DNA from 3 places in the Microbulbifer weihaiensis genome. Region 3 is predicted to be linked to each of the others. Evidence: predicted binding sites of a transcription regulator. Region 3 holds the regulator's gene; each other region holds the start of a gene.
The links. The regulator FNR, encoded in region 3, switches genes on or off when oxygen is low (the NO sensors DNR and NnrR bind a similar motif). The targets are predictions, from matches to a motif close to TTGATNNNNATCAA.
Positions count from the first base shown of each region.

Region 1: ACNKU7_RS08960 (bacteriohemerythrin) is a predicted target of FNR. The motif match lies at 1,066-1,079, and genes of this name have one in related genera.
Region 2: ACNKU7_RS12865 (DUF3149 domain-containing protein) is a predicted target of FNR. The motif match lies at 1,859-1,872, and genes of this name have one in related genera.

Region 1 is NZ_JBLWFL010000006.1:172,959-176,237, reverse strand. Features, by position in the region: gene speB (agmatinase) at 1-560, opposite strand, end outside; gene ACNKU7_RS08960 (bacteriohemerythrin) at 1,218-1,655, shown strand; gene ACNKU7_RS08955 (lipocalin-like domain-containing protein) at 1,702-2,787, opposite strand; gene ACNKU7_RS08950 (ABC transporter permease) at 2,780-3,279, opposite strand, start outside.
Region 2 is NZ_JBLWFL010000010.1:116,946-120,224, forward strand. Features, by position in the region: gene ACNKU7_RS12860 (acetoacetate--CoA ligase) at 1-1,552, shown strand, start outside; gene ACNKU7_RS12865 (DUF3149 domain-containing protein) at 1,616-1,795, opposite strand; gene ACNKU7_RS12870 (hypothetical protein) at 2,009-2,398, shown strand; gene ACNKU7_RS12875 (autotransporter assembly complex protein TamA) at 2,508-3,279, shown strand, end outside.
Region 3 is NZ_JBLWFL010000001.1:651,372-654,650, reverse strand. Features, by position in the region: gene ACNKU7_RS02770 (hemerythrin domain-containing protein) at 105-683, shown strand; gene fnr (fumarate/nitrate reduction transcriptional regulator Fnr) at 715-1,440, opposite strand; gene hemN (oxygen-independent coproporphyrinogen III oxidase) at 1,568-2,950, opposite strand; gene ACNKU7_RS02755 (OmpW/AlkL family protein) at 3,125-3,279, opposite strand, start outside.

The DNA of each region.
Region 1 (3,279 bases), on a different contig from region 3:
GTACGTATACCCACCTGGATACTGCGCCCGGTTTCGATCAGCTCTTCACGCACCGCGTGGTGGAACATGGCACCGTGGTTGTAAACATAGTCGGTGGCCTCGGTATCGGTATGGGCATCAAAATGCAAGAGCGCCACCGGACCGTGTTTGCGCGCATGGGCACGCAGAAGCGGCAGCGTAATGAAGTGGTCGCCGCCCAGGGTCAGCAAGGTCTTGCCGGCGGATACAATGTGGTCCGCGTGCTGCTCGACCAGTGCCGCCATCGCGGCACTGTCACCATCGCGGAACACAATGTCGCCGTAATCAATGGCCCGCAGCCGGTCACCCAGCGCAAACCGCCAGGGCCAGCGTTTGTTTTCCCAACGCAATTGGGCGGAAGCCTGGCGCACCCCAGACGGCCCGAAGCGGGAGCCGGAACGACCGGTCGTGGCAAGGTCAAAAGGCACGCCCATCACTACGGCATCCGCGCCATCCAGATCACGAGACAGGGGCAGGCCGCAGAACGAGAAGATGTTCGCGTAGGTATTGGAGAATTCAGATAAAAAACGGGTATCAGACATGAGAGGTTCCTGTGTCCACTCCGGCTTTACATAACAGCGCGGAAAAAACGGGACTATTCGCCAGAACACCTCGAGCGGAGGCCGGGTACGAGGATGCCATGGCGACACTCTCGTTTTGGGATTCCCAGCGCCCAGAACGGACTTCAGGTTTAACGTCGTGATGTTTGCGACGGCGGTCGAACCGCAGGCGGAGTATGCCTGAAGGTTGCCAACTTTCAAGTACCCCAACCTGACTCACGCGAAAAATTATCGCCGACCGGAAAGTACCTGGGGCACCGCCCGGCACCACATTCTATTAAGGGTCTGTAAGGGTCTGGGCTCGCGCAACGGCTGCCGGACCAGGGACTCCTTTTTCCTGCACCCTGCACCACTGAGACGCACCGTCGGCAAGCCATGCCCAGGGTGCCGGCTTTGGGCGAGGCCACAGGAACGTAAGAATGGAGGGTCGGATTTATCCGGCTTCGCCGGGCTACGCTTTGGCGCTTGGCCGAAAACTGTAAGGTGCTTGATCTACATCAACGCCAACTACTCGAACACCGGTAAGGTAGCACACGGTAGTTGCGGTCCGTTATTGCTCTCACAACGGAATAATCAAACGAAAAGGATCTGAAAATAAAGGCCGTAGAGAATTAAACACAGAAAAAGAAGAAGGTAAGCATGGCTAAGATGTTATGGGACACATCGCTAAATACCGGCATCAGCATTATTGATGAGCAACACAGAGGCATTGTGGATTACATCAATAAACTCGACGAGGCAGCACAGGCCAATGATCGCGATAAAGTAACGCAAGTTTTGATGGGATTGATCAACTACACAGCATCTCACTTCGCATTTGAAGAGAGCCTGCTGGAGCAAAACAAATACCCGCTCCTGGATGCACACAAAGCCGTACATGCCAGTTTCGTAAAGCGTATTCAAAAATATTTCGATGCACACAAGGCCGGGCAAAATATCGCGAAAACCCTGTCGGGCGAACTGCAGATCTGGCTGGCGAATCACATAAAGAACGAAGATGGTGATTACGTAAAGTCGGTGAACATCAAGACACCATCGGGTTCACTACTCTCTCGCATGGTTGCGAAATTCTTCTGATCCCGAAGCCCTCGAGTTTATACAGTGTTCGAGGGCCAGTCCGCCATCAGGGAAGGTAACCGGTCATCTCCAGATAGCCCTCGCCTGCCTGAGTGCCGGTCACAGTGACAGGGCCCTCCCAATAGCGCAAGGTTCCCGGGTTCCAGTAATCACCCGGCCAGGAGCGGATGGAAAGATCCATATTCGCCAGGGGAATTTGCAGCTGCCAAACAACCGGCACCTTACCGAATCGGCTGTCGCGATACTCTACTGGCTTCAGGGTGAATTGTTTCGCCGCCAATGTGTGCGCACCGCCGTCCGCGGCGACCAGCGTGGCCGAATAAAAATCTTCCGCACCGCGCACGCGGAATGCCATCAGGTGTCGACCGTCTTCCAGGTGCAGCGCCATCCAGTCCCAACCCTGCTGGTCCGGATTCAGGTACTGGCTGCTCCACTCGCGGTCGAACCAACCCTGCCCTGTGACCCGGAAGTTGTCGCCGCCAACTTCGATTTCGCCGTCTATGGCGAGCTTCGGGTAACTGAAATACATGGAGCCGCCCCCACCGGCGGACTTGGCACTGAAGCCCCCCTCCCCGTTCAGCACCGCCGGTAACTGGACCTGCAACCGCAGCTGATAAGTGAAGTCTTCAGTACCCACTGCCAGATCCCACTGATCAGGCCCTCGACTGTCGAGCCGCCAGTCATCGATCCAGGCGCTGAACGGTTGCGCGGTTGCCCCCGCCTGCCCGGTACCGCCACGGGCGGCGCGATCGGCGAAGTGGTGGTCATCCGGGCGGCTCAGCGCGGCATGGGCCAGCCAGACTTCGTTGCGCTGCCAGCCGGGCGTCTTTTCGGCATAAGGCCCTGGGCGCAGGCCGTTGCGAAACAGGGTCCACTGCACACCGAAATCCTCACCGTCCTCGGTGCGCAGGTTGGCCGTGAGATACCACCATTCCAGCCGGTATTGCGGGTGAGCCCCCAAATCCTCCGGCAGACGCACAGGCATCCCCAGCGCGGCCTGCTTGAACCCCGCCGGCGGTTCCCGCAGGGCGCCCATTGACGATTCATCAACGGCATCTTTCGTACATGCGACCAGAAGCACTACGATGGCGAACACTGCGCGCCACAGCCCGTTGAAGGTTGAATTATTCATTTTTCAGGGTCTCCAGCCGCACGGGGTTACCCACCAGCACACCGACCACCGCACCAATCAACAGGCACAGCAGCCACACCTGCAGCCAGAACCCGGGATAGAAATGCAGCGGTAATGCCCAGCCGAAGGCGGCGGGATTGACCTTCGCCACCAGCACCCAGCCGAGGAAAATACCCAGCGGTGTCGCCAGCAGCGCGAGCAAGCCGGTCACCAGCATGCTGTGCGCGACCAGCCGGCGGCGCAGCCCCGATCGCGGCACGCCGTAGACATGCAGCAGCGTATAACTCCCCTGCCGCAAGCGAAAAATCACTAGCCCCATCAGCGCCAGCGCCGTACCGGCCAGCGTCAGGGTCAACGTATTGAGCAGGCGGGTCATTTGAAAGGTGCGGGTGAATGCGCCGTTGGCCGCCTCTTTCAGCCCGGCCTGGTCGCGCATGCGGCTTCCAGCCAGCCACGGATACTGTTCTGGCCAGTCCCGCCACGGCAGTCTGT
Region 2 (3,279 bases), on a different contig from region 3:
GGGGGATCGCGTAGCCGGCTTCATGCCCAATATCATCGATACCGTCGTCGCCATGCTGGCGACAACCAGTCTCGGTGCCATCTGGACATCCTGTTCTCCCGATTTCGGGATCAATGGGGTACTGGATCGCTTTGGGCAGGTGCAACCAAAGATTCTGTTTGCCTGCGAGGGATACTTCTATAACGGCAAAACCATCGACTCATTGCCGCGCCTGGAGCAGATCGTGGCCCAGATCGAGTCGATCGAGCAAATGGTGGTGGTGCCGGTTGCCCGCAGCGCAGCGGACACCGCTGAAGCGATAGCGGGGCTTGAGCGCGCGGTGGTGCTGGATGGCTTCCTCGAAACGGCGCCGGCCCGTGCGCTGACTTTCGTGCAAACCGAGTTCAACCACCCCCTGTACATCATGTATTCCTCCGGCACCACCGGGGTACCCAAGTGCATCGTGCACGGGGTGGGCGGTACCTTGCTGCAGCACCTGAAAGAGCACCAGCTGCATACCGACATGCGTCGTGACGATACCCTGTTCTATTTCACCACCTGTGGCTGGATGATGTGGAACTGGCTGGTTAGCGGGCTCGCGTGCGGTGCGACTCTGGTGCTGTTTGACGGCTCGCCTTTCTATCCCGCGGCCCAGTCCCTGTGGGATATGGCGGATGAGGAAAACATCAGCGTGTTTGGTACCAGTGCGAAATATATTGCGGCGCTGGAAAAAGACGGGTGCAAGCCCCGTGAGAGCCACAAGCTGGAAAAGCTGCGCGCGGTGTTGTCCACCGGCTCCCCCCTGGCCCATGAAGGGTTCCGTTACGTGTACCGCGATATCAAGGAGGATGTTTGCCTTTCTTCCATTTCCGGCGGTACCGACATCATCTCCTGTTTTGCCCTGGGCAATCCCACGCTGCCGGTCTATGCGGGAGAGCTGCAATGTCGCGGCCTGGGCATGGCGGTAGAAGTCTGGAATGACGACGGCAAAGCGGTAGCACAGGAGAAGGGCGAGCTGGTGTGTGCGAAGTCCTTCCCGTGCATGCCGATCAGCTTCTGGAATGACCCGGATGGCAGCAAGTATCACGGTGCCTACTTTGACAGCTGGCCCGGTGTCTGGGCGCATGGTGACTACGCGGAAATCACCGGCCATGGCGGCGTGATCATCTACGGCCGCTCCGATGCGGTACTCAACCCCGGTGGCGTGCGTATTGGAACAGCGGAAATTTACCGTCAGGTCGAAAAGGTCGAGGAGGTTCTGGACAGCATCTGTATCGGCCAGGAATGGGGCGACGATGTCCGCGTTGTACTGTTTGTCGTGCTGAGAGAGGGGGTGGCGCTGGATGAGGCGTTAACCCAGAAAATCCGTACCACCATCCGCGCCAACACCACGCCGCGCCATGTGCCGGCCAAAGTGATTCAGGTGGCGGATATCCCGCGCACCATCAGCGGCAAGATTGTCGAGCTGGCGGTGCGCAACGTGGTTCACGGTCGACCGGTGAAAAACCAGGAGGCGCTGGCGAACCCTGAGGCGTTAACCCTGTTTGAAAATCTGCCGGAATTGCAGACCTGAGTAACTGTGCAATCAGGGGGGAGGCAGTGCCAGTAGAGGCCTGCCTCCGCAATCGGCAAGTGGTCAGGCGTGCTGATGGGCGCCCTGATGTACTTGCTTCACCGCGCCAATTTCGTGTTCTTCTTCATCCATTTTCTTGAACGCGAGCCGAATAAAGAACGTCGCCATCAGGCAGACGAAGGCAACGATGGCCAGGCTCAGCAGGCCAGAAAAGCTGGTGAACAGGTCGATCAATGCGTCCATGGTAAGCTCCTTCGGTTGGTATTGCTTGATGAGTCCAGTGTACGAGGCGCCTCGTCACGCCCCTTGATACAGATCAAGCTTGCTCTTCGTGCCTGCCACGTTTTTTCCTCCCGTTTCCATCATCCGCCCACTGTGGTATACCGCGCCCGGCATTCTGCGCTACCCTGTTGGGAGCCGATTGCGAATAATTCAATAATTCACGGAAGATCAGCAATGATTACGTATCTGTACTGGGCCGCAGTCATCGGGCTTGCGGCACTTTGTCTGTTTGCAGGCAGTCGCCTTGGAAGCCTGGGGAAGGGCGCTATCGTCGGGGCCATCGTGTTTCTGGTGGGATGGCTGGCGTATTACTTCCACTATGAACAGGTTTTCGTCAAACGTTTCGGTGGTGTGATGCGTATCAGTGTGCCCGAGGGGCAGCGCCACCTCGGATCCACCTGGAAAGACGACAACCTCTGGGTGGAAAACTATGACCCCAGAACCAATGAGTGCATTTTTTCCGAATACTCCAAAGGCAACCTGCTCGAGGGGCGCGTGGTCATCAAAAACTGTAATCCCCTGATTGAGAAAAAAGAGGCGCCTGGGGCCTTCCCTGCGCGCTGATAGCTTTTGCACCGTGTGATGGGTTGGCGCCCTTTACCCGGTGCCGACCCGGCAACTTTTCACCGTGGCCGGCGTCGCAGTAGTGAATATTTGCAAACGGATAGTTGAATTGCGTCTCTTTCTTCCCGCCACCTGGTACAGCACCCTCGCTGTAATACTGTCGTGCTGCCTGGCCATTTCTGTTATTCAGCCGGCACAGGCGTTGCCTTTTATCGATAGCCTGCCAAAGTTCAAAATTCGCGTCTCGGAAGACCGGGAGCTTCAGGACTGGCTGCGCGAGCAGGTGAACCAGCAGCGCAAATCCAGCAGCGTATTGAAGTCCTACGAGGATCCGCTGGATGTTGCCCGCTACGAACGGGGTACGCTGGAGAAGCTGTTGCGCTCACGCGGCTATTACGATGGCCGCGTGCGCCAGACGGTCACTGACGGCGAAATCCTTTACCGGGTGGTGCCCGGTCCCTTGTATCGGATCAAGACCCTGACAGTAAAAATGCCGCCACATTTGCGCGCGGATTTTCCCGGTGTCGGCCTCAAGGTTGGCGACCCGCTGGAGGCTGAGAAGGTTACCGAGGGCGTCAGCCTGATCGAGAAATATCTCGGCGACCACGCCTGCCTGTTAAATATCGAGGTGGATTACAAAGCCACGGTGATTCACAGCGAACAGGCGGCGCGCCTGGTGTACCGGGTGGCGCCAAGCCCGGAAGTGCGGATTGGCGAGGTTCAACTGGAAGGGTTGAGCACGGTCAATGAAGACTACCTGCGCAAACGCCTGCAATTGAAACCCGGAGCCTGCTTCAACCGCCGCAAGGTCGATGCCGCGCGCCTGCGCCTGTTGCGCACCAACCTGATCGCCGGGGTGAACAGCGAAGTGTCGGAGCCGG
Region 3 (3,279 bases):
AGCCGCAGCATGATCCAGCTGCGGCTTGATTCATATCAAGCCACTTCCCTGCCGGCACACCACAATGTAGATGCACATAATCATATTCAGTCAAGGAGCGCGATATGAATGGCATCTTCTGGCAGCTATGCGATGACCACAAACACATGCAGCAATTGCTCGACGTATTCGAAAAGCTGCTGCACCAGCTTGGCAAGCGAGAACGCGATCCGGCAACGTTAACCTTAATCCTTGACGCACTGGATTACTTTTCCGTCTACCCCGATCAGTGGCATCACCCGGTCGAGGATCTCGTCTTTGAACGCCTCCTGGGTAAGCCTGTCGACATACGTGATGTAGTCGAAGACGTTTTGCGGGAACACCAGGCAATTGCCGCAGCCACACGGCGGATGAACACCCTGTTTTATGCCGTTGCCAATGATGCGGCCGTGGAGCGCTCCCAGCTTTATGGCGCAGCGCAGGAATATATCGACCTGCAACGCCAACACCTGGAAAAAGAAAATGAGATTTTACTGCCGCTGGTGGCCCAGTACCTGACCGCGGCGGATTGGGAAGAAATTGAATTGCAGCTGGACGAAAAAGAAAGCGTGCACTTTCACCAGGGCGTAAAACGGCTTTATCAGGCCCTGCTGGAAAACCTCACCGACACCGAAAATGGCACAGTCACCGCCATGGCCAGCTGAATAGCTGGCCTTTTACCTGTGCTTTTGTAGATCAGTTTTCGTAGCTGCAGTGGGTGCCCGCCAGTTCACTGAGGGCAATCAGGTCGAGGATGGTGACCGCGCGCCCCTGAACCTTGATCAGCCCCTGTTTCTGGAACCGGGAGATCAGGCGGCTGACGGTTTCTGCGGTAAGGCCAAGGTAATTGGCAATATCGGTGCGCGGCATCGACAACACAAATTCGCTGGCAGAATAACCGCGGCGCGCATATCGGCTGGAAATATTCAGCAACAGCGCCGCCAGGCGCATGTCAGCAGATCGCTTGCCCAGTAACAGCAGCACATCATTTTCCTGTTTCAACTCTTCAGAAAAAATGGTGTAAATCTGCTTCTGCAGGGCAGGCACCTGCTGCGCAAGGCCCTCAAGCTGATTAAACGGCAACACGCACACGCTGCTGTCTTCCAGCGCCTCGGCGTAACTGGGGTGGGCACTGCCACTGTAACCGTCCAGTCCCAGCAACTCGCCCGGCAGGGCAAAGTGGGTCACCTGGGTATCGCCATCGGCACCGATCACCACGGATTTGAAACTGCCGGAGCGGATCGCATACAAATTGGAAAAGGAGTCGCCCGCGCGGAACAGCACATCCCCAGCCTTGAGGATCTTTTTCTTGCGCGTGACCTGCTCCAGGCGCTGGATATCTTCGTCCGCCAGCCCCACGGGCAGGCACAGTCTTCGGACTGAGCAATTGCCACAACTGACTGCAGAAGAAGTTTCTTTCATGTTCGGTTTACGCCGCGTTCTCGCCCTTGGAATTGCGGCCGATTGTATCCCCATCACCAATTTAAAGCACCCGCCCCGTTAAAAACCCTTGATAAGCCTGTGTATAAGTCTGCAATGTCCCGCTGACTCAAAGCACCCGGGAATAAGTCGCATTACTCGCTGCCCCGTGCAGATAGGCGTCGAATGCCGCGGCAGCGTTGCGCAGGAACCAGCGCCCGCGCTCGGTGACGTAGAGGTCAGTTGCGCTGTCACGCAGCAGGCCGTCATCGAACATTGGTCGCAGGCGTGCCACATCGTCGCGGAAATACTGCGCAAACGGCACACCGGTGCGCGCCTCCAGTGCCTGCTTGCTCACCTTCAGGTGACACATCAGTTCCATGATCAACCACTGGCGCACGCGGTCATCGTCGTTGAGTTGCCAGCCGCGGCAGATGGCCTCACCGCGCTCGGCGATGGCCGCGGCGTACTCTTTGAGACTGTGCTGGTTTTGCCAGTAACCGTCGCGGCTGTAGCTGATGGCGGACGCACCGAGCCCGACCAGAGCGTCAGCCGGCATCAACGTGTAACCCTGGAAGTTGCGCGCCAGACGCCCCTCCTGTGCCGCCAGCGCAAGGCTGTCGTCCGGGCGCGCGAAGTGATCCATCCCAAGGAACTGATACCCGGCGTCAGTCAGCCTCTCGGTCGCCGCCAGCTGCATGGCAATCTTGGCCGACGGCGACGGAATCAGGTCGGAATCGATCAGGCGCTGGGCTTTGAAGCGATGCGGCAAATGCGCGTAGTGGTAGAGGGCGATGCGATCCGGCGCCAGCTCCAGCACTTTATCCACGGTGTGTTCCAGACTCGCAACATCCTGCCCGGGCAGTCCGTAAATCAGATCATAGGAAATCGAGCCAAAGCCGCGCTCGCGCGCCCGCTCGGTCAGTTCCCGCACCTGTTCAGCGGTACACACACGGTTGACCGCCTGTTGCACCCCCGGGTTGAAATCCTGGATACCCAGGCTCAAGCGATTGAAGCCCAGCGCGCGCAGGGTATCGAGGGTTTCCGGCTCCAGCGTGCGGGGATCCGCCTCCACGCTGTACTCCACATCCTCGCCGGGGCGCAGGTCAAAGATCTCGCCGAGACCACTGACCAATCGCTGCAAGTCCGAATCACTCAGGAAAGTGGGCGTGCCGCCACCGAGATGCAACTGCACAACCGGCGCCCTGGCTACACGGTCGCGGTACCACTGGGCCTCGCGCAACACATTTTCCAGATAGCTGGAGGCCAGGCCGTACTGCTGGGTAATTACCTTGTTACAGGCGCAGAAATAGCAGAGCGAACGACAGAACGGGATATGCACATACAGCGACAGCGTTTTCACCTGCTGCAACGCGGCCCAGGGCTCGTCGCCTTCCAGCGGGCCAAAGCGGTCCGCCGTGGGATAGGAGGTATATCGCGGGCAGGGGCCGGCGTAGCGTGCCAGTAGCTCCGGAGAGAGCCCCGGCGCGTCGGGTTTGGTCGAAGCGGGCATTGCGCTATCGCAAGAATTGGCCATCTGCGGAGAACCTCGGGTTCTGAATTCTGGTCTGGGTAAGTGGATCGGGGGGAAATTACCTGCAGAAGCGCTGCCGGCGCTTGATCTCGATCAAACGCCGGCAGCTTTCAGTGACGACTTCCCGGGATCCGGGGGAATCTATGCTGTGCTTCAGAAGCGGTAGCCAAATCCGGCGGTATAGACCAGCGGGTCCAGTTCCACATTGGCAGTCACCTTGCCTACGCCAGGCACATCCACTCTGGCCCGGGTGTCGATATCCATCCACCACACGGCCAGGTTGAACAACCAGCGCTGATCCGCACCGA